Regions from separate parts of the Neobacillus sp. DZ-9 genome, predicted to be linked through region 1. Evidence: riboswitches for the same ligand, from Rfam matches in the RefSeq annotation. Region 1 holds a riboswitch; each other region holds the start of a gene.

Region 1 (7,340 bases):
AAGGCTGCATGCCTGCCTCCCTCAATGACGGCAGGATTGATCGTATTAGTGCCATGCGGAAAGCCATCATAGCTTTTCGTCACAGCCCAGTGCCGTTCAAGTTCTTGAAGCCCGGCAATGATTTTCGTCATTTTCTCAATCGCACTGGCCCCGTTGATACCTCCGCCTGCATGAATCATTTTCCTTCTTAGCCCGTCATGGTAGGTTTTTTTGCTTTGAATCGTAATCCAGCCAGTAATCACGCCACCCTGTCCTTGAATATGTAAATCGCTTGTATCGACAACAACGGCATAATCTGCTTTAAATCCCTTTTCCATGCATGAAAGTGTTCCGGCCTCCCCTACTTCCTCTCCAATAACAGATTGGAATTGGAGGTCACCTTGCAGCGGAATGCCTAGTTCTTTTAAAAGTTTAATAGCCACAAGTGAGGCAGCGATTCCGCCTTTCATATCGGCAACGCCACGGCCGTATATATAGCCATCCTTGGTTATGGTTTCAAATGGCGCTGAATTCCACTCTTTATCATCCCCAACCTCGGCCACATCGACATGGCCATTCACAATTAGGCTATTAAACTGGCCAGAAGATTCACCGTGTAAAATGCCAACCACATTCGGGTCATTGGGGTAGACGTCCCATTTTTCCGTTGTAAATCCCAAGTCTTGCAAATAGTCTTTAATGAAGTCCTGTACCTCCGTGGTATTTCGGGCAGGAGGGCTTACAGTCGGAAAGGCAATAAGCTTCGTTAACAGTTCCAGCAATTCCTCATTTCTTGCTTCCACTTCATTCGATATCCGTTCCAGCAATTCTTTTCTCATTTGTTCACAGCCTTGGAATCTGCCAAATTCACAACTTTATTTTTTGAAAAAATAGTAAGAATTACAAATCCAATCAATGCACCTGCAAAGGAGCTAAAAATAAATAACGGAATAAATCCAAATAAGGTCGCTTTTTGTCCAAGAATCAGGGTTGCGATTGGATAGGAAAGGAGCGCACCCAAGATGCCTGTTCCAATGACCTCTCCTATAAAAGCAAGATATATTTTTCTAGTTTTCCAAAATAATAAGGATGCCAGCAATGCCCCGACCATGCTGCCAGGGAAAGCAAATACGGATCCGGTTCCCATTAAGTTTCTTAATAGGGATACACAAAAAGCCTGGGCCACTGCGTAATAAGGTCCTAATAATACTGCCGATAATACATTTAAAAAGTGCTGAACAGGAAAGACCTTGGTAAATCCAATCGGAATCGATACTAAACTACTAGAAATCGTCCCTATCGCAATCATCATTGCCGTTAATGTAAGTTTATGGGTTCTTTTCATCCTATCACCGCACCTTTTAATTTCTTGGCAGCTTCTAAAGGTGACTTTGCATGACTGATTGCCGTAATAACGGAAACACCATCTGCCCCGGCCTCCACCACAGATCGGGCATTTTCCGCCGTAATTCCGCCAATGCCGACAATAGGGGTTTGGTATCCATTCTTTCTAAGTGTCTCTATAAGTTCTGTACCTCGGGACGGCTTGGCATCCGCTTTTGTTTTAGTCGAAAAAACGGGACCAATACCGAAATAATCTGCGCCTTCTCTTATCGCAGTCATCGCTTCCTCTGTGGAATGGACAGACACACCGAGGAGTTTATCGCCAATTTTTTTTCTAACCGTTTTCACAGACTCATCCTCTTGGCCGATATGGACACCGTCTGCATCAATCGAGAGTGCTAGCTCGATATCGTCATTGACGATGAACGGGATGTGATGCTCTCTGCAAATGCTCTGTAGTTCTCTGGCGAGAGTAAATTTATCCTCTCCGGTTAAAGCGACTTCTCCTTTTTCACGAAATTGAAACAGGGTAATACCACCAGCGATGGCTTCTTTTAAAACCTCTGCCGGGTCCTTCAGGCAGTTGGGGCTGCCCATGATAAAATAGACTTTTAGGTAGTCTCGTAAGTTTTTCATAAGATTAAGCCCTCATTCCTTACTCGATATCCCCAATGGTTGGTTGGACCATGGCCTTTGCCAATCTCCAAATCTAATTGGATCGCATCATGAATAAAATCCTTGGCTAATGCGACTGCCTCATATAAAGACTTGCCTTTTGCAAGTTCAGCCGTGATCGCTGCTGAAAAAGTACATCCAGTTCCGTGAGTGTTTTTCGTTTGAATTCGATCCTTGGAAAAAGTGTAGAATTCTGTCCCGTCAAACAATAAATCGATGGATAGAGATTCATCCTCATCATGGCCGCCTTTGATGATAACGTTTTGAACGCCAAATTCTAATAATCTCTTAGCAGCTTCCTCCTTATCTTTGGCCGTTTGAATCGACATGCCAGTAAGAACCTCTGCTTCCGGTATGTTCGGTGTAATGACCTTTGCAAGTGGCAATAAATATGTTTTCATGGCAACAATGGCTTCTGACAGCAGTAAGGAAGCGCCGCCCTTAGCAATCATGACGGGGTCCACCACAAGATTTTCCCATTTATATTTTCTTATATTTTCAGCAACGGCCTCGATAATCTCTGCATTAAACAGCATTCCGGTTTTCACGGCATCCGTTCCCATATCATCACCAATTGCTTGCATTTGTTTTACTACGGCTTCTACTGACATCGGATACACTCCGTGAACACCGAGTGTATTTTGCGCGGTAACTGCGGTCAATGCTGACATCCCAAAAACCTGCAATTCCTGAAAAGTTTTAAGATCTGCCTGGATACCCGCTCCGCCGCCGCTATCCGATCCTGCAATCGTTAATGCTTTTATCATTTTATTTACCTCCCTTAAACCAGTCTGATTGCGCTGTGCTCCTTGATATCATCAGTTGAAACAATTGACAATTGGTTTAAAAATTCGATTTGGAAACTGCCTGGTCCTTGTTCAATTGTTTTTTGTGCTGCCTTTTCTGCTGCAATTCCATAAAAAGTTAACGCAGCAACGGAAGCCTTTATTAGATCTTTTTCGACACCTGCAAAAGCACCGATTACAGAGGTCAATAAGCATCCTGTTCCGGTCACTTTTGTTAAGATTGGATGACCATTAGTAATGGCATATGTAGTTTTGCCATCGCTGACGATATCTTCTTTTCCAGTTATGACAACTAAGCAATTCATTTTCTGGGCAGCTGTAATCGCAAGATCAATCACATTTCCCTCGGTATTACCAGCGTCAACGCCCTTGATTTCCCACTTTTCACCAACGACATTTGCGATTTCTGCCGCATTGCCTCTAATGATTGCGACTTTGACTTCCTTCATGATTCTTTGGGCTGTTTCTGTCCGATAGCTTGTTGCTCCGGCACCAACTGGGTCAAAAATGACCGGGACATTGTGTTGATTCGCAGATTTTCCTGCAAGAATCATAGAATTGACGTTTTGAGAGTTTAAGGTACCAATATTTAAAACGAGCGCACTTGCGATTTTGGCCATATCGGCAACTTCTTCCTCCGCATAAGCCATAACCGGTGATGCGCCAAGTGCCAATAACCCATTTGCTGTAAAATTCGTTACAACTACATTTGTGATATTATGTACAAGCGGATTCACTTCTCTTACTTTTTGTAATGTTTCATACAAACTGTTTTTTTCCATTAGATTTTCCTCTTTTCTTTTTTTAAAATAAAAAAACCAGATCCATATATGGACCTGGTTTATAAGCAAGTAAGCGCAATGACAATTCTCGACTACTTTCCTACGCTGGTATTATCCAGATCAGGTCCAAAGGGTTAAAAACGTTGCAGTTTTCTCTCAGCCCGCATTATGGGCACCCCTAGTAGATACTTAACGTATTAAATTTAAATCAATAATACTCCTATTAAACTTATAAGTAAAGATTTAATTACTTAAAAAAATTATTCAATCAAGTTTACATAATATTATTATGATAAATATAATTTGCTAAATGGTTTTATTCTTTTTTCGCCAGCTCTATTAGCTCCTTTAATTCATTTGTAAATCCTTTAACTACCCGATTACCAACTACTGTTACTGGCACCCCTAAAAATCCGTACCCTTCCACTTCCCTTTGATATTCAGGGTTTCCCGAAACGTTCCTGCTTTCAAAAGGGATCCCTTCTTCTGTGAGTACTTTTTTAACCATTGTACATTCAATGCAGTCGTTTGTCGTATAGACTATCACTTGCTTGCTCATCATTGTTTTCCCCTTCTTTTATCGATTCTCTAGCCCATAAAATGATATGGTGTTTCGCCATAATGTATCAGAAACTTCTTCCAATGACAATTTTTTTATTTTTGAAATTTCCCGTATTGTTTCAATCATCATATTCGGATGGGTTATTTTCCCTGAAAAAGGACCTTCAAACGGCCATGGACCATCTGTTTCAATCATCATCTGGTCCAAGGGATACATTTGAACTAAGTTCCTAATTTTTTCTTTATAAATAATATCAGGAGTAATAGAAATAAAATAACCATTCTCTATCATTCTCATTATGGTTTTCAGATCTCCCTTAAACCAGTGAAAATGTGCCTTTTTAATAGAGTACTTTTCCAAAAGGTCACAAACAATCGGTGCATCCTCATGGACCGCATGAAGGACAATTGGTTTATCCCATATGACCGCACTTTGGATAAAATTCTCCAGTATATTATGGTATTGTTCATATTGGTCTGCAGAAACCTTATTCTGTTGCCTTAAATAATAAGGAAGTCCAACCTCTCCGATAGCAATCATGTCACCACGGTGCTGATCTATCCACTTTAGTAATTCACTTATGTACTCTTTACTAGGCAAGGTTTGCTCAGGGTGGAAACCAAAAGCAGCCTTCACTTTTTGATATCTTCGGCTTAATTCAAGGTTTCTGGTACACGAATCAAGATCAAATGAAACAGAGATCATTCTATCTATCAGAGGAGAACTATTAATTATATGCTTCATTTCATCATCATTGTATTGGTCAAGATGAATATGGGTATCAATCATTTTAAACAACTAACACATCCCCTTAACATCAACAATTAAAGCGCTTTCATACGACAAATAAATTCGAGAAATGTCTGTTCTTGCGCTTTCCCAAGGAATAAAAGAATATTTCCTCGACAGTTAATTTTCATTAGAGCCTATAATAAAGCCATTTTACCATTCCTTATCCTAAAAAAACATGAAAACAGGAAATAATTTAAGCTCTTCATTTTTTCGACTTTTTTCGCACTTGTTCTCAAAAAACAGACAACCCCCCCTTGAATGTCCACTTGAGGTGGACATTCAAGGGGGGGTTGTCTTTCTATGGTGCCTGACACCATGATAAATAATTGGAATGATTTGTATAAAGAAATATAATATATTAATAGTATGGGGGTGGTGCTGGTGGGAAATGAGTTGAAGGAGTCGAAATCGCATTCTAGTACGAATAACAATAATAAGACTGATGTAAGGGTTAACAATCATTTTAGTCTTACTATCAATTTTGGTGATTCTTTAAATTTACTTGCATTAATCGCTGGAATTTATGTCATTAGGCGAATAACCAAAAATAGAAAAATGAAAAATAAAATTAAATCTGTTTAAATATTTTTGCAAAAAACAAAGGGGAAATTTATTTGGAAGAGTTTGTCTATCTTATTAGGCCGAATCGCTCAGATTTTATTGAATCAATGACAAATGAAGAGGCAAAAGTCATGGCAGATCATTTCGAGTATCTTAAACAACTGTTAGCCGAAGAAAAATTAATTTTGGCAGGACCTTGTTTAGATGGAGCGTTTGGAATTTGCGTGTTTAAATCAGAATCATGGGAAAATGCGGAGACAGTAATGAATAATGACCCTGCTGTTTCAAACGGAGTTATGAGTTCAGAATTACATAAATATAGAGTTTCTCTCATCCAAGGGAAATAAAAATATGTCATCATCACATTGCGGGCGTCATTCGACACCTGCTTTTTTGTGATAAGGCAGTGATTTTATCTTTAACTTTCATAAACATTAGACCAATTTAACCCTTTGTCCCCCCATTTTTTATTCAAATCAAAACAATATTAATAAAGTAATCATACAATAACTTATCCACATTTATGTTAGGGGGTAAACAATGGAAAGTTTTTTTCGCTTAAGGCGGGATCAGGATAGTGAAGGGGTAGTAAGACTGCACCCGGAGGTTGCCAAATTTATCGGTATTACCCGCTGGACTGAAAGGATTTTTTACTTCGGCAGTCAATCGCTTCGGGCACCTGTTTATACATCCCATAACCTTCAGGAAAATGAGATTGGCATTTCATCCGATATTCTTGATCAATTAAACATTCCTCTTAACTGCCACTATGAAATCCTTCTGAAAGACGACGAAATTCACTTCGGTCCCTTTATCGGGTTACTAGCCGGAAATTCGGTTAATTCTATCACTAGTCAACTAGAGGACCTATTGGATTATTTAATCTATTACAGAGAAATCAAAGGTGCTGTTCTTGTTTTTTCAATTGAAGGTGTAAATAAAGAAAATCATACAGTAAAAGGTTATCTTTATGATCCCAAATCGAAACAATGGGAAAAAGGGACATTTCCCTACCCTTCCTCTATTTTTGTTCTGACGAAGAAGGCAACCTCTAAATGGATTAAGCATTTTCAATCTGTTATCGGTGATGCGATTTTTAATGATTTTCAATATAGTAAATGGAGTATTCATAAGATTTTAGAGTCCTCCTATAATGTGAAGGATTATCTGCCACATTCCATTTTGTATGAATCTCCTGAAGAACTATACACTTTTTTACAGAAACACTCTAAAGTGATGGTTAAATCTATCAGCACCTCAAGAGATTCCTATATTTACAAAATATCAAAGGAAAATAGCTACATCATCGTCACGAATCCTCAAAAGGGAGAAACTAAGAAAGTAAAATTCTCTGAAAAAAACCAAGCCTATGAATTGTTTGCTAAATATTTTAAAGCAGGAGACTATATGATCCAACAATCGATTGAACTGCAAACTACCCATGACCGGACCATTGACTTTCGCGTGATTGTTATCAAGAATTCAAAGGGCACATGGCAAGTCATGAACATGTTTGCACGACAAGGAAAACCGGGCACTATATTAAGCAATATATATCCGTATGTTGAATTGGGAAAAGATACTTTGAAAGAAGTCTGGGATCTTAATGAAGTGAAAACGGCCATGTTGGTGAAGGAAATAACTGATAAATCGATAGAAGCGGTTAAAGTAATAGAAGAAAAAGGAGTTCACTTTGCCAATGCTAGTGTAGATGTAAAGATTGATGAGAATGAAGATATTTGGATCCTTGACGTCCAACATCGCAACCCTTCCCATGAAATTGCACTCGTTGCCGGTTTCCCCGACCTCTACTACGAAATCCTCAAAACCAACATGCTC
Region 2 (7,340 bases), on a different contig from region 1:
CAAGCTGGCCTGCTTCTGAGGCAAGGCAAATCGTATGATCATTTCCGATAACCTGGAATGCTACTTGGTTAATTACTTCCGGCATAACTGGATTCACTTTTCCTGGCATGATGGAAGACCCCGGCTGGCGGGCAGGCAAGCTGATTTCTGCTAATCCCGCACGAGGGCCGGATGCCATTAGGCGCAGGTCGTTAGCGATTTTAGACATATTCATCATACATACTTTTAAAGCTGCAGAAACTTCTGTGTAGGCATCGGTATTCTGAGTCGCATCTACAAGATGCTCCGCTCCAACTAGCGGCAGCCCGCTGATTTCGGCAAGATATTTTACCACATGTTCTATATAACGGGGATCGGCATTTAATCCAGTGCCAACAGCAGTTGCCCCCATATTCAATTCAAATAAATGCTGGCGAGACTGCTTAATTCGTTTGATGTCCCTCTCGATGACACGGGCATAGGCTTCGAATTCCTGTCCGAGACGGATTGGCACAGCATCTTGAAGATGTGTCCGTCCCATTTTGATAACATGATTGAATTCTTGAGCCTTTTGTTGAAAAGCACTATGCATCACGTTCATGGTTTCCAGCAATTTTTCAAGAAGGTTTAACACAGCAATATGAATGGCAGTCGGAAACGCATCGTTTGTCGATTGTGACATGTTCACATGGGTGTTCGGACTGCAATGATAGTAGTCCCCTTTTTCTTTGCCCATTAATTCGATGGCACGGTTGGCAATGACCTCATTGACATTCATATTAATCGATGTCCCGGCACCGCCTTGAATCGGGTCGACAATGATTTGGTCATGCAGCTTACCATTCATTAATTCTTCCGCAGCCATAACGATTTTCTCGCCAATGCCGGAATAAAGCTGTTTAACGTCCATATTTGCCAGTGCTGCCGCTTTTTTCACCATCGCCATTGCGTTTATTAATTCTTCATGGATTCGGTAGCCCGTAATCGGGAAGTTTTCGACGGCCCTAAGAGTTTGAACACCGTAATAGGCATCGGCCGGCACTTCCTTTGTTCCTAAAAAGTCCTTCTCCATTCGAACATTTACATTGGTCTTATTCATGGTGGTCATAGTATCTCTCCTCGATATTAGTTAAGATTATTCTTCTTTATCAGAATTGATTGTTAAATCCCCTGCTAGAGGTGTCTCAATGATTTTCTTTACCTCATCTAAACCATCCGATTGTCCAAGAGCCCACATGAGTTTTGCGACAATTGCTTCTGTGTTCATATCCCCTGATAAAATAACGTTATGCTGCGCTACCTTCCGGCCGACTTCATAGAGGAGCAAATCTTCCCCTTCTTCAAGGCATTGGGTCGTAATGACGACCGCAACACCCGCACTGGTCAGCTCTTGGATTTTTGTAAGAAGGTTCCGTCCTTCAAACGGTAATCCTCCGTTACCAAAACTTTCTATTATGATCCCTTTATATAATCCTTTTAAACTATCAAAAATCTCTGGTTTTGTTCCGGGATATAATTTCATTAGAAATACGTCGGTGCATAAACGAGTGTTTATTGAAAGCTTGTCCTTGGCAGGTGCTGCTTTCCACTGATATTTCACTTCCTGGTCATTCACAAATGCAACATAGGGGTGATTCACACTTTCAAAAGCATCATAGCTTTTTGTTCTCATTTTAACTGCTCTTGTTCCGAGAATGACTCTGCCGTCAAAAACGATAAAGACTCCTCCAATTGTTTCACAGGCAAACCGGATGGCGTCGGCGACATTTTTTTTCGCATCTGTTTTTTTGAAGCTGATTGGAACTTGTGAACCTGTTAAAACAACTGGCTTATCAAGTCCTTGGAGCATATAAGATAGCGCAGCAGATGTATAGGCTAACGTATCAGTTCCATGCGTAATGACAAAACCGTCATATTCTTGATACTGATCATGGATAGCTTGGGCCATTTCCACCCAATGCTCTGGCTGCATATTGGTGCTATCAATATTCATTAAGATTTCACTATCAATTTTAATATCATAGGAAGTAATTGTGCAATAATGAAGCAATTCCTCAGCGGATAGACCTGGAACGAGTCCTTCATTTCCTTCTACGGATGCAATGGTTCCTCCGGTGGCTAGCAATAAAATTTTCTTCAAATGTATCAGCTCCATTGAGTGAAAAAATAGTGATTATTCGCGTATTGCGTATCTATACTTTTCATTATAGAACTTAAATAGGATAAATCAATAGTTTGTACTCGAAACGCGTACATTTTTCTATTCGAGTCTATCATTCTATGCTATAATGTGAACAATATTAAGAAAATGGAGTTGGAGACGAATGCTGGATCGTTTATCCGAATTAAGAAAGGAACGAAAATGGTCGCTGCAGGAAACCGCTGATCAATTAGGAATCGCTAAAAGCACTTATGCTGGATATGAGTCAGGATACCGGGAACCTTCCTTACTTTCACTCACACAAATAGCGGAATTATTTGATACGTCTGTTGATTATTTGTTAAGGAGAACAGATGAGTTGCATCGGATGCAGACAACAGTTGAAATCACAACTGCCATACTTCCCCTATCTCCTTCTCTTTTGATAGATGGGGAACCATTAACGGCAGACGAAAAAATCGACTTTATCGCCTTTATACGTTCAAAAAGAGAATTAAAATTAGAAAAAGGCCCAACATGTAAATGTTGAGCCTTTTGTTTCTTACACCATTAATAATAGGTGCTTTCAGCGAACCCACACTTCTGACATTTTCTCATTCCAGGGGTTTCCCAAAAAATATGCCTACATCGGCATTGAATGGAGTCTATTCTACTTTTTAAAAAATGAATTTTTTGGTATAAATCATCAATTTCCTCTAATAAATTTTTTACTTCATAGGAAGAAGTATTATCGGTATATTTTTGACCCATTGATGAGAAACTCCTCCGCTTTTTTCTTCATACCTTCATTCCTTTCATCTTTCTTTGCCATACCTCGAATATCATGGGAAATTTTCATCGAACAGAACTTTGGACCACACATGGAACAAAAATGAGCTGTTTTGGCCCCTTCAGCAGGGAGCGTTTCATCATGGTATTCTCTTGCACGTTCAGGATCCAATGAAAGGTTGAATTGGTCCTCCCATCTGAATTCGAAACGGGCTTTCGATAAGGCATTGTCTCTCAATTGCGCACCTGGATGACCTTTGGCCAGATCAGCAGCATGGGCTGCAATTTTATAAGCAATAACGCCATCACGAACATCATTCTTATTGGGTAAGCCAAGATGTTCCTTTGGTGTTACATAGCAAAGCATGGCCGTTCCAAACCAGCCAATCATCGCGGCGCCAATGGCAGAAGTAATATGGTCGTATCCAGGTGCAATATCGGTTGTTAAGGGCCCAAGAGTATAAAAAGGAGCTTCTTTACAAATTTCCATTTGCTTTTCCACATTCTCCTTAATCAAATGCATTGGAACATGTCCAGGGCCTTCAATCATGACCTGGACATCATGCTTCCAGGCAATTTCCGTCAATTCCCCTAAAGCTTCAAGCTCTGCAAATTGCGCTTCATCATTGGCATCGGCAATGCTGCCAGGGCGAAGTCCATCTCCCAATGAAACCGAAATATCATACTGCTTTAAAATTTCACAAATTTCTTCAAAATGGGTGTAAAGAAAATTTTCCTGATGATGGGCCAGACACCACTGCGCCATAATCGAACCTCCACGGGATACAATTCCTGTCGTCCGTTTCGCTGTCAAAGGGATAAAACGTAACAACACACCAGCATGAATCGTAAAATAATCGACCCCTTGTTCTGCTTGTTCAATCAACGTATCGCGATAAACTTCCCAGGTTAGATTTTCAGCAATTCCATTCACCTTTTCAAGGGCTTGATAAATCGGCACCGTTCCCACTGGGATTGGGGTATTGCGGATAATCCACTCTCTTGTTGTATGTATATTTTTTCCAGTAGATAAATCCATGATTGTATCAGCTCCCCATCGAGCAGCCCACGTCATTTTTTCAACCTCTTCTTCAATTGAGGAAGAAACAGCAGAATTTCCAATATTGGCATTGATTTTCACATGGAAATTTCGTCCAATAATCATCGGTTCACTTTCAGGGTGGTTGATATTAGCTGGAATAATCGCTCTCCCGCGGGCAACTTCATCCCTGACAAATGCAGGCTCTACATTTTCACGAATCGCGATAAATTCCATCTCAGGAGTGATGATCCCTTTTTTCGCATAATGCATTTGGGTAACATTATGGCCTTTTTTGGCACGCAAAGGTGATTTGTTTATGTTAGGAAACCATTCAAGATTGGCTCGCTCGTCTGCATCACGGAAGCCATTATCTATTGGCATTATTTCTCTTCCTGCATAGTTTTCAACATCATTACGTTCATAAATCCATTTTTTGTGAAGTGCCTGAAGCCCTTTCCTGATATCAATTTGATGGTTCGGGTCTGTATATGGCCCACTAGTATCATAAACTCGAACAGGTGCATTTTCTTCTTCACCATAAGTTGTAACCGTTCGTGCCAACTGAATTTCTCTCATCGGGACTTTAATGTCAGGTCTTGATCCTTCAAGATAAACTTTTCTGCTTCCTGTAAATGGTGATTGTAATTCGATGTTTACGTTTACTCCCTTTTGCATTGTAACTTCCTCCTAAAAATGATAGATTTTGCAATCTAGAAGTTACAGCATAGTCCATTACATGTTAAGTCCATAGACAGACATATAAATAGATGACAATAAAAAAAGGCTCTGTTGGCAAACAGAACCTGATTAATCGTCAAAAAGTAGCGGCGCATAATAGAAAAACGAAAATGACACCTTCAAAACTACTTCCCTACGCTGGTATGATCCAGATCAGGTTCAAAGGGTCAAAAGATTTTATGCATCCTTCTCTCAGTCCGAGCTATCGGACCCCCCTAGTAGAGCAAACAACAATATATTGTTATATAACTTACATATAATAAATAACATAATTTTAACTATTAATAAAGCTTTTTACATTACTCAACCAATAAATTATTCCATTCATATGAATAAACCCTTAGATTATTACAAATACTCTTGTAGTAAAAAACGAAAGGAGGTTACGCATGATGGACGCACAACGCGCACAGGAAATATGTAATTCACCACAAATGGAAAACGTGACCTATAACGGTACTCGTATTTATATTGAGCATGTAGATCAACAAAGCGGAAAAGCAACCATTCATCCACTGGAGGAACCAAACAATAAACAAAGTGTTTCTGTTACAAACCTAGTAGAACAATGATGAAACGAAAAGCAGTAAACCGTTGTACTGCACCCCAAAAGTTAGAGAGAAATTTAACTTTTGGGGTGTATTTTTATGGCTAAATATAGTGAACAATTTAAATTAAAACTTGTAAAAGAATATCAAGAGGGAAAATTGAGCTATAAACAATTGGCAAAGAAGCATGGAATGAAAGACAGTACCCCGATTTTAACCTATGATAGCTGCATGGAAGAAAACGCTGCTGGAGGGTGGTGCTGATGCCCTAAGAATAAATGTGAAAATTTCTCCCACTCCTTCTGCTAACCAGCCAGTTATCAGATATCCTATAGGTAAAAGAGCAAATGAACCTAACATATCTAAGCGTTCAACTCTTCCAAATTTTTCTTCTGGGACAAGTTCTTGAAGACTCGTTTCCCAAATCAATCCAAATAACATAATTCCGGCACCTTCCATAAACATACACAACATTAATACCGGAACACTCGAGATAAATGGCATCATTAACAATGCTGCTCCACTTAATGCAACGCCCCCATAAGCAAGCAAGCCTCTTTTTTTCCATTCTTTTCTTAAACCAAAAATGATTCCGCACAAAATAGCCCCTGCCCCGGACGAAGAAAGAACAAGCCCAAATACAACTGGTTCAAACTCATAATAAATATTCACAAGCCATGGTATTAACACCCTAATGATGCCGCCTGAAAAAATATTTATTAAGGAGAATGCTAGAATCGTAATCCATAACCAGGGCTTTTCTTTAAGGACCACAATCCCTTCCAAAAAATCCTGTTTGATTGAATTTTTCTCCCTCTGTATTTCTTTTGTTTTTTGAAAGGATAACGTTCGAAGGCTAAATAAAAAGATCAATGAAATAATGTAAGTAAGGGCATCAATCCCAATTCCCCAACCTGAAGATAAGGAAGCTAAAATCAATCCTCCTATAATCGGACCTGATATTCTTAACACCTGCATACTGACTTGAGTTAAAGAATTGGCGGCGTTACGAATATCCTCTGTAAAAACCTTTGCTCTTACAGCTGAATAGGCTGGCGGAAAGAAACTATCCATCATGCCCATAACAAACATGATCATAAAAAGGACGCTCATGTTTAACTGCCCCATAAATGCGATCACAGCTAAAATAAATAGGATACAAGCACACACACTGCTCATCCCTCTGGGTTCTGGCCTTGTATCATACTCTATCATTTGCCTATTTTCTCTTAATCTTAAAAAAAAAGGCTAATTTATTAGGACAACGTCATCCCGTGACACATATAGATGCAGTGTTAATATAATTCATTAAATTTACAGGGGGAAAACTTATTATGCATAAAGACATAATGAAATACTTTATTGGGAAAGTCATAAAGGTCAATCGGGGCGGCTCTGAATCCAGAATTGGGAAGTTAATGGATGCCAGTGAAGATCATCTAGCCCTATTCACGGAAGACGACGGACTCGTCTATTATAATACTCAACATATAAAGAGCTTTACCGATAACATGAAGGGCCAAATGGAATTTAACATCGTGGTCCCAAATGATATTCAATATAAACAAGCAGATAATTTCTATAGCTTAATGGAATCATTGAAATTTCAATGGGTCAGTATTAATCGCGGAGGCCCGGAGAAGATTGAAGGTGTTTTAAGTGATATCCATCCAGATTACGTGTCTTTAATTAACAAAGAGGAAATTGTCCGCCTTTCGATGTTCCATATCCAAAATATTAGCTATGGCCTTAAAATTGAAAATGCCCAAAATGAACAATCGAATAACCAGGCTTCAAATCAATCGAAGCAATCGAAGCAATCAAACAAACAAGAGGTTTCCCGATCCTCCAAATCAGAGAAACAAAGCGTATCTCGCTCTGATAAAGAAGCCGAAAGACAATCATCAAAATCAGATTCCGATAGGAAGAAATCACGTCAACGTGTACAGTATATTCAAGAGGAACCTTTAACAGACGAGGTTATTATGGAAAGAGCGAATAATGAAGATGATGATGTATCTTTATCTGAATTACTGTCCTCAATGGAGAAGTATTTACGAAAAGTCACTAAGAAGGAGTAACAACTATTACCAATAAATTAACA
Region 3 (7,340 bases), on a different contig from region 1:
TCCCGCCTTTTTATTAAGTGGGATTAGTTTCTATCATATATTAAATGTTCGGTTTCCAAATTTAATGCAATCGGTAAATGTATGGAGAAGGTGGTTTTATTCGGTGTAGAATTACAGGTTAATTTCCCCTTGTGTTTTTCAATAATTTCTTTACAAACGAATAGACCTAGACCAGTACCAAGTTTTTTCGTCGTAAAGAACGGTTCAAAAATTGTTTTTTGCAATTCAGTTGGAATTGCAGGACCATTATTTGAAATGGTAATAATAATGTGTTTGTTGTCTTCTAAAGTACTGTTAATTCCTATTGTTGGATGGGGATTCGCATGATGATTTAAAACATCAATTGCATTAAATATAATATTGATAAAAACCTGTCTAATTTCATCAGCATAACCGTGCAGCGTTATTTCCTCACACAACTCTTTGATTATTTTCACTTTGCCATCAAGTATGCTAGGGTAGAGAAAGTTCAAAACTTCGTCTATCAATTTATTTAGTTTAAAGTAATCCTTTTCCTTCCCAATCAATTCTTTCTTGGATAATAACAGAAACTGAGAGATTCTAAAATTTAACTGATCTAATTCACTTGAAATAATATCAAGATATCTCATATTCGGAAAATCAGCTTTAAGCAATTGGATAAATCCTTGAACAGATGTGAGCGGGTTTCTAAATTCATGAATAAAGCTGGATGTCATTTGCCCCAAAAGGGTTAGCCGATCCTGATGGGTTGAGTCGATGAACATAGTCTTTTCCTCTATGATTTTGTTTTTTGCTTCTGTATAATTGGAAACTGCATAGTATAAAAACTTGTCAAAACAGAAATTAATCCGATTGATCGATTCTTGCATTTCCCCCCATGATATCCCTGTTTTGCTTAAATAACTGTACATAATCGTTCTGCCAAGATTTACATTATAAACAAAATCCCCAATGTTAATATTGGCAATTACTCTTTCTTCCGATATTTCTTTTGCAATCTTTTCGATTACTAATAAAAGCTCCTCTTCGGTCAACTTATGCATATTTAAGATAACATGAAAAAGTGCTTTGGCATTTTCGCTTATTTTTTCTATATATGGGTCTTCTTTAGAAATAATATATGAATTCTCCCAATCAAGAAGCAATTGATCTTTATGTTTATCAAAGAAAGCAATTAAATCTGTTTGATCATTTTTAAACATATTGTCCCTCCCGAAACACATTACGCCTTACCATATAATTCGCTGATAATGACAAAAAACCCTCTTAAAAACATGTTAAAATTATTTTCTTAATATTTACATAGTCAATTTGTCACGAAAATCTCCTCTTGAAAATAGTTGGAATTTACCCTTGTATTCGATTTGAAATAGTAGTATATTCATAAAGAATTAATTGTATAGTTCCACAGGGGGAGCTGCAAATGGCGGCTGAGAGTGAACGGTTGAGTTCTGACCCTATGAACCTGTTAGTTAACACTAGCGTAGGGATGTGGTTTGCCAGATAGATTAGCAATGCAGACAATCCTTATGTCTTGCATTGCTTTTTTTTTGTTTACCAAAATGGAGGGAGAAATTAAAATGACTAAAAGAAGTAATACTTTATTTATTACCGAGGTTGCTGTTTTTACTGCACTCGCGTATTTATTGGATTATGTAGGAAATATTCTATCGTTTAAAATCTGGCCGCAAGGAGGCTCGGTTTCAATCGCAATGGTGCCGATTTTTCTAATGGCCTTCCGCTGGGGAGTTAAAGGCGGTCTTTTAACCGGATTTTTATTAGGATTATTACAGTTCATTCTTGGCTTTGCGCAAGTATTTACAATTATTCAAGGAATTATTGATTACTTTATAGCTTTTACAGTGGTAGGCTTTGCGGGCATTTTTGCACGTCAAATAAGCAAAATGCTTAATGAAGGGAAAAAAGGTAAATGGATTAGCTATGTATTATTTGGTGCTTTCATTGGAAGCTTGCTTCGTTATCTATGCCATTTCGTTTCAGGGTTCGTTTTCTTTGGAGAGTATGCTCCAAAGGGCCAGCCGGTTATGATTTATTCCCTGCTTTATAATGGGACATATATGCTTCCAAGTTTTGTAATCAGTGCCATCATTGTCATTCTTGTTATTGGAGCAATGCCAAAGAGAATGCTAGTACATGCAAAATAAGTTTTAACAAAAGAAAAGCCTTGCTGTTTATAATATTTAGTTCATTAAACTGTTATCAAAGAATTGATAGCAGTTTTTTTATGATAAAATTTGAATGATTCCAGGAACTTGTGTAAAATTACACCATAAGCAATTGAAGGAAGGGCTTAACATGACCAGAGATGAAATCATATTGAAAGTGTCTGAAAAGCTTCGCTTGATTCGGACTGAAGCAGGCTATACCCAGGATAGAATGGCTGAAATCATTGGTGTATCAAAGAAAACACTTGTTCAAATTGAAAAAGGAAGAGTCCTTGCTAACTGGTCAACAGTCGTTGCTATTTGTGCTCTTTTCCGGGAAACGGAAACAGTACAATTTTTATTTGGTAATGAGCCACTAGAGGTATTGGAAACGGTAGCTCGAGAAGGAATTGATTACCGCAAAACGAAAACATTGGGCGGCCGGATCTGGTGGAGAGCACTATCCAAGAAAAGCGGATTTATTCTCCAACAAAATATCCTCAGTAAACATTTTAGGATACTGGACGAAGGCAATTATCGGATTTTTAGCAGCTTTGATGAGAAGCTATCGAAACAGCGTTTTAAAGAGTTGACGAAAAGTGAATAATATCTAAACATAAGATAGGGTTCTCCTGTCTTTTTTTTTCTCTTCGAAATAGGAGGCAGCTATGAAAAATTTGAAAAAATGGCATGGAGTCCAAATCGTGGTATTAATCGGATTAGTAATTATTTTAGGCTTCTTTGGCGCAATTTATTTTTTTTCCAAGAATGCCAATATATCTGAACTTAAAAATGAACTACCCCAGCCAACGGTTTTTTATGATGTAAACGGGAAAATAGCGAGCAAGGTTTCGGCGAATAAAAATGAAGGGGTTCCAATTAAGGAAATCCCTGAATCAATGAAGAATGCCGTAATTGCCATCGAGGATCATCGATTTTATCAACATGGAGGTGTTGATTTAATTGGTACCTCAAGGGCGCTTTTCCGTGACCTGAAGGCAGGAGGGATGGTAGAAGGCGGCAGCACCATCACACAGCAATTGACGAAAAATACTATCCTAACATCCGAAAAAACGCTTAAAAGAAAAATGGAAGAGATCTTTTTAGCATTGGCGGTTGAGCGGGAATATTCGAAACAAGAAATTTTACAAATGTATTTAAACCAAATTTATTTTGGGAATGGGGCATATGGAATTAAGCAAGCGGCAGGAAAATATTTTGCCAAAGAGGTAAAGGCGCTTTCGATTAGTGAATCCGCTCTGCTTGCCGGTTTAATTAAGGCTCCGTCTGCCCTAAATCCATATGACCATATGCAAAAAGCAGTTAACAGGCGAAATCTTGTACTACTTCAAATGAAAAATCAAGGCTATATTACAAATGAACAATATGAAAAAGCCAAACAAGAAAAAGTGGTTTTAGATGATAAGGGCGGTGATCCGTTCCGCGGTAAATTCCCTTATTATGTCGATCAGGTATTAGACGAAGCAATTCATCAGTATGGGTTATCGCAAGATGATCTGCTTACTGGTGGCTATCAAATTTATACAGAGCTTGACCCCAATATGCAATCGGTAATGGAATCAGCCTATCAAAATAACAGTTTATTTCCAAGAGGAAAAGACCGTCTAGTTCAAAGCGGTGGGGTATTAGTAGACCCCAAAACAGGCGGAGTCAGAGCCCTTGCAGGAGGAAGGGGAGAACACACTTTTAGAGGCTACAACCGGGCGTCCCAATTAAAAGCACAGCCCGGTTCCTCATTTAAGCCATTAGCTGTCTATACCCCAGCGCTAGAAGAGGGTTGGAAAATCACGGATATGCTAATAGATGAACCGATGAAATTTAGAAATTATCAGCCTAGTAATTACGATCATCAATATATGGGAGAAGTCCCGATGTATGACGCGGTTAAGGAATCAAAAAATGTATCAGCGGTATGGCTTTTAAATGAAATCGGAATTGAAAAGGGGCTGGATTCAGTTAAACGATTCGGTATTTCCCTGGATAAAGCGGACCGGAATTTATCGGTTGCCCTTGGTGGCTTGCATAAAGGAGTCTCTCCCCTAAACATGGCAGAAGCTTTTTCTGTATTTCCGAATAATGGTGTCAAAGTGAAGGCGCATGTGATCAAAAAAATCAATGATGCAAATGGCAATGTGGTTGCTGAATGGAAACTCAAAAAGGAGAGAGTCACGACGAAAGCAGTGACGGATGATATGACAACAATGCTGCTCGGCGTTGTGGAAGAAGGTACAGGAAAAGCCGCCCAAATCCCTGGCCGCGAAACGGCAGGAAAAACAGGCTCCACCCAAGTACCGATCAAAGGAATTAATGGTCTGAAAGACCAGTGGTTTGTCGGTTATACACCACAGCTCGTGGGTGCTATCTGGGTCGGTTATGATAAAACAGATGTGGAACATTATATCACTCCCACCAGTAAAACAGGTTCTGCTGTTATATTTCGTGAAGTAATGTCGGCAGCATTAAAAAATAAACCAAAAATAAAATTTAATGTGACGCATATTTCCGCTTTGGAAGAAAAAAATCGATTTAATTTTCAAGAGGAATTTAATAATGAAATTCAAAAGTGGGAAGATAAATGGAACAAGCAAATAGACAAGTGGGAAAAGAAAGGAAAAAATAAGGGACATGGAAAAGGTGATTAAGGGCACGGAGCAATCCGTGTTTTTTTTTCCAATGTTTAATTATAAAATGAATTTAGAATGAACGAAAGTTAGTTTTGTTCGTCAAAAATAAAGAGAGAAAAAACAAGGAATATGGGGGAAGGAGAGGGTTAGTGCTAAATGGATGCATTAATAAAAAATGCTAAAAATGGGGATCATCTTGCGTTTGCCATGTTATTTAAAGAACATTATCCATTCCTTGTAAAATATTTAATGAAAATTACAATGAATCCCGATACAGCTGAAGAATTAGCTCAAGAGACAATGGCAAAATGTATTCAAAAGATTCACCTATATAATGGACAAAGCAAATTTTCTACATGGCTTGTTTCTATTGCGACAAATACATATATTGATCAGTGCCGAAAGAAAAAAAGAGAAAAGAACTGGCAGGGACAAGAGGAAATTTACCGAAAGCTGAAGTGGCATTTTGAAAGCAGAAATGAAGACTGGAACGACGCTCTGGAGGCACTCAGTAGACTGCCTGAGGACGTCCGTATTCCCATAATATTAAAGCATTATTATGGCTACTCCTACGAAGAAATAGGCGAATGGCTGAAAATATCTCCTGGAACGGTGAAATCAAGAGTTCATAATGGGATCAAATCAGTCAGAAAGGAGCTGAACCTAAGTGAAGAAACAGAAAGTCATCGTTTTGGACAGCGATCAACAAAATAATCAGGACATTTTAGCTGTTTCTGAGTTGCAAGAAGGTTTAAACAAAATGGAGCAATTCCCAGTCTATTCACCTGATCTACAATGGTTTAAACAAATGGTATTAGCGGAAAAACAGCGAATTAGGAAAAAACTCATTAGAGATTTGGCTTTATTTTTAATAGTAGCGATAATCATTTTGTGTGGGATTATGATTTCCTTATTTCAAATGCCTGCTGTTTTTATATTTCTACAGTTTGCCACGACCATTTTTATAGCATTTTATAGTGGGACACGTTTAATGGAGAAGGTGAATAGAGGATGAAGGGAGAGGATTCGTTTACCGTCATCATCTTAGTGGCTGCTATTTTGTTAGTACAAAGCATATATTTATTTTTAGATGCCCGTAAACATAATCATAATTATTGGCTTTGGGGTATTGTCGGCCTTATTCAAGCACCAATGCCTACATTATTTTATTTGATTTTTGTGAGAAAAATTTTTCGTAAAAAGAGAAGAAATGAGGGGAATCCAAATTATGATGATTGTTACGACTGATTACCTGCCAGGCAGGGAAATTAAAGAAGTGCTTGGTTTGGTCAAGGGAAGTACAGTCCAATCCAAGCACATTGGCAAGGACTTATTGGCTGGGCTAAAGACCATTGTAGGCGGAGAAATAAAGGAATATACCGATATGTTAAATGAAGCGAGACAAAAGGCGATTGAGAGGATGACAGAAGAAGCCAGGCAGTTAGGGGCAGATGCCATCATCGCCATGAGATTACAATCTAGTTCGGTCATGCAAGGGGCATCAGAATTAATCGCTTATGGAACAGCGGTAAAGGCAGAATAATTCTGAAAAATGGGAATTGACTTTCATAGCAACTGGTGATAATCTAACAAAGGAAGAAAAAATAGGAAATGGAGGGTTGCGCCATGATTAGAATTAGAAAAGTTAATTTTAAAACTAAATATTTAATTGCAACCTGTCCTGAAGAGAATTCTCTTTAATTCCTTTCTAACGTACATTTAAAAATTGACAAAACACAGGTTGCGTTCTTTATTGATGCGTAATGTGTGTTTTTTTGTCTCTTTTTTCCAGAGGCATACTGCACTTATACAGCGGTATGTCTCTTTTTTATTTTTACATGAACAGGGGGAGGAACATGTGATGTTACTAATTGTTGAGGTTAGACTTATTCATTTAGCTGAAGAGATAGAAGGCGGATAGTAAAACAAAAGGGGGAGGAACATCATGTTTTCGGTATTAAAAAAAATAAGCTGGTTTTTCAAAGAAAACTGGCAGAGATATGTTATTGCGGTAAGTTTATTAATTTTGGTAGGAATATTAGATGTGCTGCCGCCAAAATTGATTGGTATGGCGATTGATAATATTCATGTTGGGGAGATGAGTAAAAATAAAATCTTTCAATATTTAGGTGCTCTTTTATTGATCATGCTTTCATCCTACGGAATCACCTATGTATGGATGTACAAATTGTTTGGCGGCGCCTTCCTTGTTGAAAGAAAGCTTCGTTCACGGTTTGTGCAGCACCTATTAAAGATGACGCCATCTTTTTATGAAAAGAATCGAACAGGAGACTTAATGGCCCGAGCAACTAATGATTTAAAAGCAATTTCGATTACCGCTGGATTCGGTATTTTAACGCTGGTTGATTCCAGTGTTTGGATGCTGACCTTGTTGTTGACAATGGGATTATTTATTAGCTGGGAGCTAACGTTAGCAGCCATTATTCCCTTGCCGGTTATGGCAATCCTGATGCAGATTTATGGTAAGAGAATTCACACTCGCTTCATGGAGGCACAGGATGCTTTCGGTGAGTTAAATGACCGGGTT
Region 4 (7,340 bases), on a different contig from region 1:
GCAAAAGAAGAATTGAAGCGTGCTTTAAAGGCATATCGCGGAAGTATCTTGATGGTATCCCACGAACCTGATTTCTATCGTGAAATTGCAACCGATATTTGGAATTGTGAAGATTGGACTACGAAAGTGTTTTAAATAATGATTAAGGGGTAACCAATGAATTAAAGTTCACTTGGGTACCCCTTTTTATTAACCATCCAAAATTTCTAATAAAAATATATTTTTAGATTTCTTAAAAAAGCTCATCCAAACTAAAGTTAGAATGAGCTTCTATCTATTTCAATATTAATTTTGTAATAGCTATTTACCATATATGACGGCAGTGGTTTCCATCCAATTAACCCAAGTATCGATGGTATAGCGACTTTGCTTCGGAAATATCCTTCGTTCCGTGGACTAACGCCCTTCCGTCATTAAAAACGACTAATCGGTGAGAACCCAATGTATAAGATAAAAGGAAAGGATTTCGCTGTACTGTTCCGCCATTTTTCGCCAATATTTTTTCTAAAGCTTCTAAATCCATTACTGTAGGAATGGAAGGTCGGATCTGCACAGAATCTCTTCCACATAGGACAGCTGATTTTGTTTGATTTTCAAATGATAAAAAAGGGTAAGAGCGTTCATTCCCGCAAGAAGGACAGCCCGCCTTTTTCAATTTATCTACTTGGACGGCACTAAATTGGTTTTTCCATAAATCAAAAGAAACTAGTTTGTTTCGCAAGGAATCCATATCCCCGACCAAAATTTTCAATGCTTCACTTATTTGATAAGAAACGACCATATTCACTGCTGGACTTATAATCCCTGCTGTGTCACAAGTTAATCCCCCTAGAGGAACCGTATCTAATAAACACGAAAGGCAAGGTGTCTTTTCAGGAATAATCGTGTAGGATATTCCATAGCTTCCAACACAAGCACCGTAAATCCATGGGACACCAACTTTTTGCGAAACATCGTTGATAATCATTCTGGTTTCGAAATTATCTGTTGCATCCATTATCAAATCTACTTTTTGAGCCCAGTCTTCCAGCTCTATGGCTGTAGCATCCCCAACGATGGCCTCAATGGCCACAGACGAGTTAATAACTGTTAATCGATTTTTGGCCGCGATCACTTTTGGAATCCGGTTTTTGGCATCTTCTTCTGAGTATAACTGCTGCCGCTGTAAATTGGACCATTCCACATAATCACGATCCACGATGGTTAGTTTTCCAATTCCAGCGCGGACGAGTGCTTCCGCACAGCCTGACCCGAGTGCTCCCACTCCTATAATGAGTACATGTTTATTGGAAATTCGCTGCTGCCCTGCTTTTCCAATCGGTGAAAATAGCTCTTGCCTTGAGTACCGATTATTCACCCGATGCTCATTCCTTCCTTTGGACTGCTTGCTGTTGCATATCTCTTTTTCTCGATTCGACCGGCTTCATAGCCTAATCGTCCCGCTTCTATCGCTAGTTTCATCGCTTTGGCCATTTTTACCGGATCCTTGGCCGCTGACACAGCCGTATTTAATAATACCCCATCCGCTCCTAATTCCATTGCCAAAGCCGCATCCGCTGGTGAGCCAATCCCTGCATCCACAATCACAGGAACGACCGCTTCTTCGATTATAAAGCTCAGGTTAACGGGATTGATGATTCCTTGACCAGATCCGATTGGTGATGCCCCTGGCATGACAGCATGACAACCAGCTTCTTGAAGCTTCCTGGCTAAAACCACATCATCGGAGGTATATGGGAGGACAATAAATCCCTCCTTCACTAATTCTTCTGTGGCTTTTAAGGTTTCAATCGGGTCAGGGAGCAATGTTTTATCACAGCCGATCACTTCCACTTTAATCATATCGCATAGGCCTGAAGCTTTGGCTAATTTGGCAATCCGGACAGCCTCCGCTGCGGTTTTTGCACCTGCAGTATTAGGCAGAAGCGTATATTTATTGGTGTCTAGCTGTTCTAAAAAATTCGGCTGGCTTGATTCAAAAATATTCATACGTCTAACCGCAAACGTAAGGATTTCTGCTTCGGAAACCTCTACGGCTTCCTTCTGGATTTCAAAGCTTGGATACTTTCCCGTTCCCAGTAACAAACGAGATTGAAAGGATAATGAACCGATTTTTAACATAATCAACCGCCTCCTACAAAATGGACTATTTCAATTTTATCTTTATCTGCTAATCTAGTACTTTGGTGTTCTAACTTGGTTAATATCTCACTGTTAACCTCCACGACAACGACCTTATCATGGATTTCATACTGTTTGAGAACATCTGAAACAAACAAGACATGCTCTGGCAATTGGACCAACTCGCCATTCAATAATACCTTCATGTTTACCCTCCCTAACCCACTGTTACTTTATGTCTTTCTAATTGAAATGCTGAGAGAAGACTTTCATCTAGCAATCTGCCTGCCAATAGATCAGCTACTAGTTTCCCTGTAATCGGACTTAATAAAATCCCATTTCGAAAATGCCCTGAGGCAACAAACAGTCCTTTCCAGTTGGGATGCTCACCAAGGTAAGGAAGTCCATCGGCTGTTTGCGGCCTAATTCCCGACCACACCCGCTCCCACGCTGCCTCCTTGATCTGAGGAACTAGTTGAGAGGCTCTTTCTATTAATGTAGTAATTCCTTCTGGCGTTATCTTGTTATCAAAGGTATGTTCAATCATGGTCGCGCCAATATAAATTTCCCCATTTCGTTTTGGGACCAGATAACAGCGTTTATCGGAAAAAATCGTCGTGTTGATGATCGGTTTATCCGTTCTTATCGAAAAGCATTCACCTTTAACAGGGTAAACACTAATATCCAGCCCAGATTCACGCATTAATTTCGCCGCCCAAGCCCCAGTTGCTACGACCACTTGCTCGCTATGTATGATGCCTTTGGTGGTTTTAACCCCTTTAACCTGTCCATTTTCAAAAATAAACGAAAGGACCTCCGTGTTTTCACGTATTTCCGCACCAAAATAGACAGCCGCTTTGGCAAACGCTTCGGTTAACTTTGCTGGCTGCACATGCCCATCGTTAGGGAGATACATCGCTCCGACTACATTTGGCGAAAGTGACGGTTCCATTTCTTGTAATTCCTTTGCATCCAGCCATTTAATCGTTGGATCCCATTTCCTTTGAAAGGCGACCTGTTTTTTTACTTCGTTTGCTATTTCTTCGGTTTCAGCAATTTTAAGCATCCCTTTATTCACATACTCAATATCGATTCCTGAATATTCATATAACTCACTTGTAATGGCAGAAAACATCGCCTGACTTTTTAAAGCCAACTGGAATAAAGGACCGTCTTGTTCAATCTCCGCTTGTGCTGCCAGCATTCCGGCTGCCGCACTTGACGCTTGGCAAGCCAATTGATCTTTCTCAATGATGATTGCTTTTCTTCCCATTTTTGATAATTGATAGGCAATGGAGGCCCCGTTAATTCCCCCGCCAATTATGGCAACATCAAATGAATTTTCCACTTTAACCCTCCTCTAATGCATGAATGTAAGTTTTTACAGAGGATAATGGATCGGGCGCTTCTAAAACTCCTGACATGACTGCAATCCCATTTGCTCCTGCCTGAAGTACCTGCCCCGTATTTTCGGGTGTTATGCCGCCAATGGCAATAACTGGAATGTCCAGTTGGGATATCCTAGATAATTCCTCTAGTCCTTTGGGTCTCATTCCTGGCTTTGATTGAGAAGGGAAAACATGACCGTATAGGAGGTAATCAGCACCCTTCTCTTTTGCTTTTTCTCCTTCCTCGTAGGAGTGAATAGAACTCCCTAACATAAGTTGGGGAAAATTTTCTTTTACAAGGTCTGCATCTAAGCTATGAAAGGCTAATTGAACTCCCCTAACCCTTTTTACGAAGGCAACATCGACCCGATCGTTAATAATGATCTTAGATAGGGGTATGTTTTTCTTTGTTAAAAGTTCAACTGCTTGAAAAAGGTCCCTAGCTGATCTTTGTTTCTCTCGTAAGTGAATCGCGGTTACATATGGGTGAATATCCATTACAATTTCACATAATTGCTCGATCGGCATTTTTCCATTGGAGATGATATGGAACTCATTCCCATAAAAACTAGTGATAATACATCTCCCCCCTTTGAGAAGATTCCGCTTATCTATGAAATAAAGTGAAAAACAAAAAACCACTTCCAAATGTTTAAGGAAGTGGTCGAAAATTTGAATAGAAACGATGATTCTTCAAATATCCAGTTTTCCACTTCCCTACGCTGGTATTACCCAGATCAGGTTCATAGAGTCCCGAAGTAACACTTCAATCTCAGCCCTTTAAAAAGGCACCTCTAGCGGAATTGCTTAAAATATTAATTTGTAATGTTAACCTTTAAAGATAATATTAACACTTCAGTTAGAAAAGTTAAATAACTTTTTTATACTAGGGAACCTTCATTTAACTTCTATTTAGTTTACTATGCTTTCTGCTAATTAAATTTCTTTGCTATCTTATTATTGGTAACTTCGATTTTCCCCGGCAAAACAAAAAGATACTCAATCAAGCTTTCTAATAAGTCCATTATTAATGATGTTGTCTCGTAATCCATTTCGGTTTCCAATTCAAGCATCCGATGAAGTGAACCATCAGTTGCCAATAAATGGCTAAGAGATTGAATAGGCTTTGCCAAATCCACATGATTCGGCAGGATTTCAAGCTGTTGAGACAAAGGCTGAGCCTTACTTTTATCCCCGAGAAAATGCTTTAGGATACTTTCAATCACACGTTTTGACATAACAGCAGTAGCTGAATTTTCTCTAGCTTCATAAACATTTATTGCTGAACGGTAGGCCCTGATCAGATCCTTGGGTATATTGGGTAGACTTTCTATTTGATTTACCGGATGTTTGGAAGCTTGAAGGTCATAAATAAAAGTATCAGCATTTTCGCCTTGTTCATCTATAACTTCCTTAGTCATAATGACGAATACTGCTGATTTTTTACATAATGGACAACTACTCTCAGTTACCATGCCATTCTTACTGCTCTGGTAGTTTGCATTAAGCATAAATTCAGTGGTTTTTCTGCATTCCGGGCATTCGTACTGAATATTCTTTGGTATCTTTAGATTCCCATACTTTATGTAAGAAATGACGGAGCCTGGATTTATCCTTCTCATTCGTTATACCTCCCGAATTTCATTTATGCCTATTACCAGTGTGTCTCCTTTTACTACATCACCAATTAGATTTCATTCCTATAGTTTTTTCATCCTTTAGGATTTCCATTCCAAGAACTAATTAAATAATTCCTTTCATATATGTTTTTCTCCTGGATTCATTTTTCAAAAATGAATCAGATAATATAAAAAGTGAGTGCATAAAAACACTCACCTAGAGAAAAAAATAATTGTACTTATTAATAGTTAAATAATTAGTTAGAACGTTCACCAAGCCAGTCACCAATAGTTGGGTAAGTTATTTTTGTTGCTTGGCTGCCAAATGTAATGGACGTATGACCAACAGGTAAATTTTCAAACTGTTTATCTTTACTAGAAATAGCGTCCATCAAGGCTTCTACCATATGCGGCTGGGCAATTAGATCAGATTGGCCTGCCAAGTTTAGTACATTAGCAGTGATATTGTTCAGATGGACTTTACGACCGCGGACAACCAGGTCCCCTTTAATCAGTTTGTTTTTTTGATAAAAATCTCTTATCCACTGGCGATATGCTTCACCTGGAAATGGAATTCCATCGTTTAACCATTTTTGCAGTAGTTTAAAGTTTTTTACAAATTTCTCGTTATCAGCACGATCGACAAGACTTACAAATGGTCCAAAGAAGTTTCCCATTGGTTTAATCAATTTGTTTCCAAAGTCAATCATTTCAGGAGGAATCACACCTAGAGTATCTACTACTTTATCAATATTAAAATATTTTTCATTCAGCATTGCCCCGTAAGAGCCTGAATTCTCAAAATCAAAAGGACTTGTCATAAAAATTAGATTACGAATCGGCAATTCAGGGTAAAGTGCTGCAAATATAGACGTCATCGTACCGCCCATGCAATACCCAAGGATGGACAATTCGTCTGCCTTTGATGTTTTTAAGACTTTTTTAACCGCTCTTGGTATATAGTCAACAATAAAATCATCAAGTTTCATATTTCGATCTTCGTAGCCTGGGGTCCCCCATTCAAGGAGATAGACATCAAACCCATTATTAACTAAATATTCAACTAGACTTCCACCCTCAGTTAAATCCAATACATATGGTTTATTTATTAGTGCATAAATCAAGAGTAATGGTATTTTATGCTTTTTCGGTTTTTCGGAAAGATAACGATATAGTTTCGTTTTATTTTTAGTCCAAACCACTTCTTTCGGAGTAGGCCCTACTTCTGGTTCAGCGTCAATGGTTAACACTTGGGTTGCCTTGATGACACGTTTTATTTGCTGTCCGTACTCTTGAGGGAATAAATCCAAAAGCATTTCCCATTCTTTTTCGGCATTTACACTCATGTTGTACACTCCTTCCTTAGTTTAGTTATTTTTTTTTGCTATGTACTAAGCCATCCAACAACCACCTACATATCTATTACATGTAAAGTCCGCCATTAATATTAAGCTGCTGACCAGTAATATAGTCACCATCTTTACATAAAAAGGCAACACCGCGTGCTACTTCTTCCGGTTTTCCTAACCGTTTTTGTGGTACCTTTTCCACAATTCCAGCAAGCACTTTTTCAGGAATTGCTTGAACCATTTCGGTTCCGATAAATCCTGGGCAGATCGCATTAACTGTTACATTCGTTTTCGCTAGTTCGAGAGCTAGTGATTTTGTGTAGCCAATAAGGCCGGCTTTTGCTGCAGCATAGTTGGTCTGGCCAAAACCTCCAGCTTGCCCTATTATCGAGGAAATGTTGATGATGCGGCCTGCATCTGATTCAAGAAGGTACGGGAGGGAAGCAGATGTTGTGTTGTAAACACTATTTAAATTAACATCAATTACCCTTCTCCAATCCTCTGAACTTAGTTTTTTGAATGTGCTATCCCTCGTAATACCTGCATTGTTAATTAAAATATCTAATCGTCCAAAATGATCGATTGTTTGTTGTACGAGATAGGCTGCTTCCTCACAATTTGAAACATCCGCACGAACTGCATATGCTTCGCCACCGATTTCGTATATATCCGCGACCATTTTTTCAGCCAACTCTTCACGAGTCACATAATTAAGAACGACTTTCACACCATTTTTTGCCAGTTCCTTGGAAATTGCTGAACCAATTCCTCTGCTCCCACCTGTCACAATAGCTACTTTTCCCTTTAAATCTGTCATTATTTCTCACCCCAAATATTATTTTTTTGTATTTGAATTATTCTGT

What was found. A riboswitch is a leader RNA that binds a small molecule or an ion and turns the genes downstream of it on or off. The one in region 1 is predicted to bind thiamine pyrophosphate.
Region 2: another riboswitch for thiamine pyrophosphate. It lies ahead of thiC (phosphomethylpyrimidine synthase ThiC); the one in region 1 lies ahead of thiM (hydroxyethylthiazole kinase).
Region 3: another riboswitch for thiamine pyrophosphate. It lies ahead of thiT (energy-coupled thiamine transporter ThiT); the one in region 1 lies ahead of thiM (hydroxyethylthiazole kinase).
Region 4: another riboswitch for thiamine pyrophosphate. It lies ahead of tenI (thiazole tautomerase TenI); the one in region 1 lies ahead of thiM (hydroxyethylthiazole kinase).

The regions. Positions count from the first base shown of each region.
Region 1 covers NZ_JCAIOL010000003.1:204,574-211,913, forward strand. The annotation lists gene AC59HZ_RS09455 (acetylornithine deacetylase) at 1-818, opposite strand, end outside; gene thiW (energy coupling factor transporter S component ThiW) at 815-1,324, opposite strand; gene thiE (thiamine phosphate synthase) at 1,321-1,959, opposite strand; gene thiD (bifunctional hydroxymethylpyrimidine kinase/phosphomethylpyrimidine kinase) at 1,956-2,765, opposite strand; gene thiM (hydroxyethylthiazole kinase) at 2,780-3,586, opposite strand; TPP riboswitch at 3,667-3,776, opposite strand; gene AC59HZ_RS09480 (glutaredoxin family protein) at 3,903-4,148, opposite strand; gene AC59HZ_RS09485 (TatD family hydrolase) at 4,164-4,937, opposite strand; gene AC59HZ_RS09490 (YciI family protein) at 5,555-5,848, shown strand; gene AC59HZ_RS09495 (YheC/YheD family endospore coat-associated protein) at 6,042-7,340, shown strand, end outside.
Region 2 covers NZ_JCAIOL010000005.1:325,283-332,622, reverse strand. The annotation lists gene aspA (aspartate ammonia-lyase) at 1-1,078, opposite strand, end outside; gene AC59HZ_RS16555 (asparaginase) at 1,115-2,119, opposite strand; gene AC59HZ_RS16550 (helix-turn-helix domain-containing protein) at 2,304-2,669, shown strand; gene thiC (phosphomethylpyrimidine synthase ThiC) at 2,868-4,625, opposite strand; TPP riboswitch at 4,802-4,915, opposite strand; gene AC59HZ_RS16540 (small acid-soluble spore protein H) at 5,081-5,260, shown strand; gene AC59HZ_RS16535 (transposase) at 5,336-5,500, shown strand; gene AC59HZ_RS16530 (MFS transporter) at 5,450-6,451, opposite strand; gene AC59HZ_RS16525 (hypothetical protein) at 6,571-7,317, shown strand.
Region 3 covers NZ_JCAIOL010000002.1:118,850-126,189, forward strand. The annotation lists gene AC59HZ_RS04920 (histidine kinase N-terminal domain-containing protein) at 24-1,184, opposite strand; TPP riboswitch at 1,383-1,489, shown strand; gene thiT (energy-coupled thiamine transporter ThiT) at 1,563-2,147, shown strand; gene AC59HZ_RS04930 (helix-turn-helix transcriptional regulator) at 2,299-2,754, shown strand; gene AC59HZ_RS04935 (transglycosylase domain-containing protein) at 2,816-4,810, shown strand; gene sigY (RNA polymerase sigma factor SigY) at 4,949-5,506, shown strand; gene AC59HZ_RS04945 (YxlC family protein) at 5,460-5,807, shown strand; gene AC59HZ_RS04950 (sigma-Y antisigma factor component) at 5,804-6,040, shown strand; gene AC59HZ_RS04955 (YbjQ family protein) at 6,021-6,335, shown strand; gene AC59HZ_RS04960 (ABC transporter ATP-binding protein) at 6,738-7,340, shown strand, end outside.
Region 4 covers NZ_JCAIOL010000006.1:209,564-216,903, forward strand. The annotation lists gene AC59HZ_RS18540 (ABC-F family ATP-binding cassette domain-containing protein) at 1-135, shown strand, start outside; gene AC59HZ_RS18545 (thiazole biosynthesis adenylyltransferase ThiF) at 338-1,357, opposite strand; gene AC59HZ_RS18550 (thiazole synthase) at 1,354-2,121, opposite strand; gene thiS (sulfur carrier protein ThiS) at 2,124-2,327, opposite strand; gene thiO (glycine oxidase ThiO) at 2,339-3,469, opposite strand; gene tenI (thiazole tautomerase TenI) at 3,471-4,124, opposite strand; TPP riboswitch at 4,207-4,315, opposite strand; gene AC59HZ_RS18570 (DUF4145 domain-containing protein) at 4,442-5,131, opposite strand; gene phaC (class III poly(R)-hydroxyalkanoic acid synthase subunit PhaC) at 5,386-6,474, opposite strand; gene phbB (acetoacetyl-CoA reductase) at 6,551-7,294, opposite strand; gene AC59HZ_RS18585 (hypothetical protein) at 7,332-7,340, opposite strand, start outside.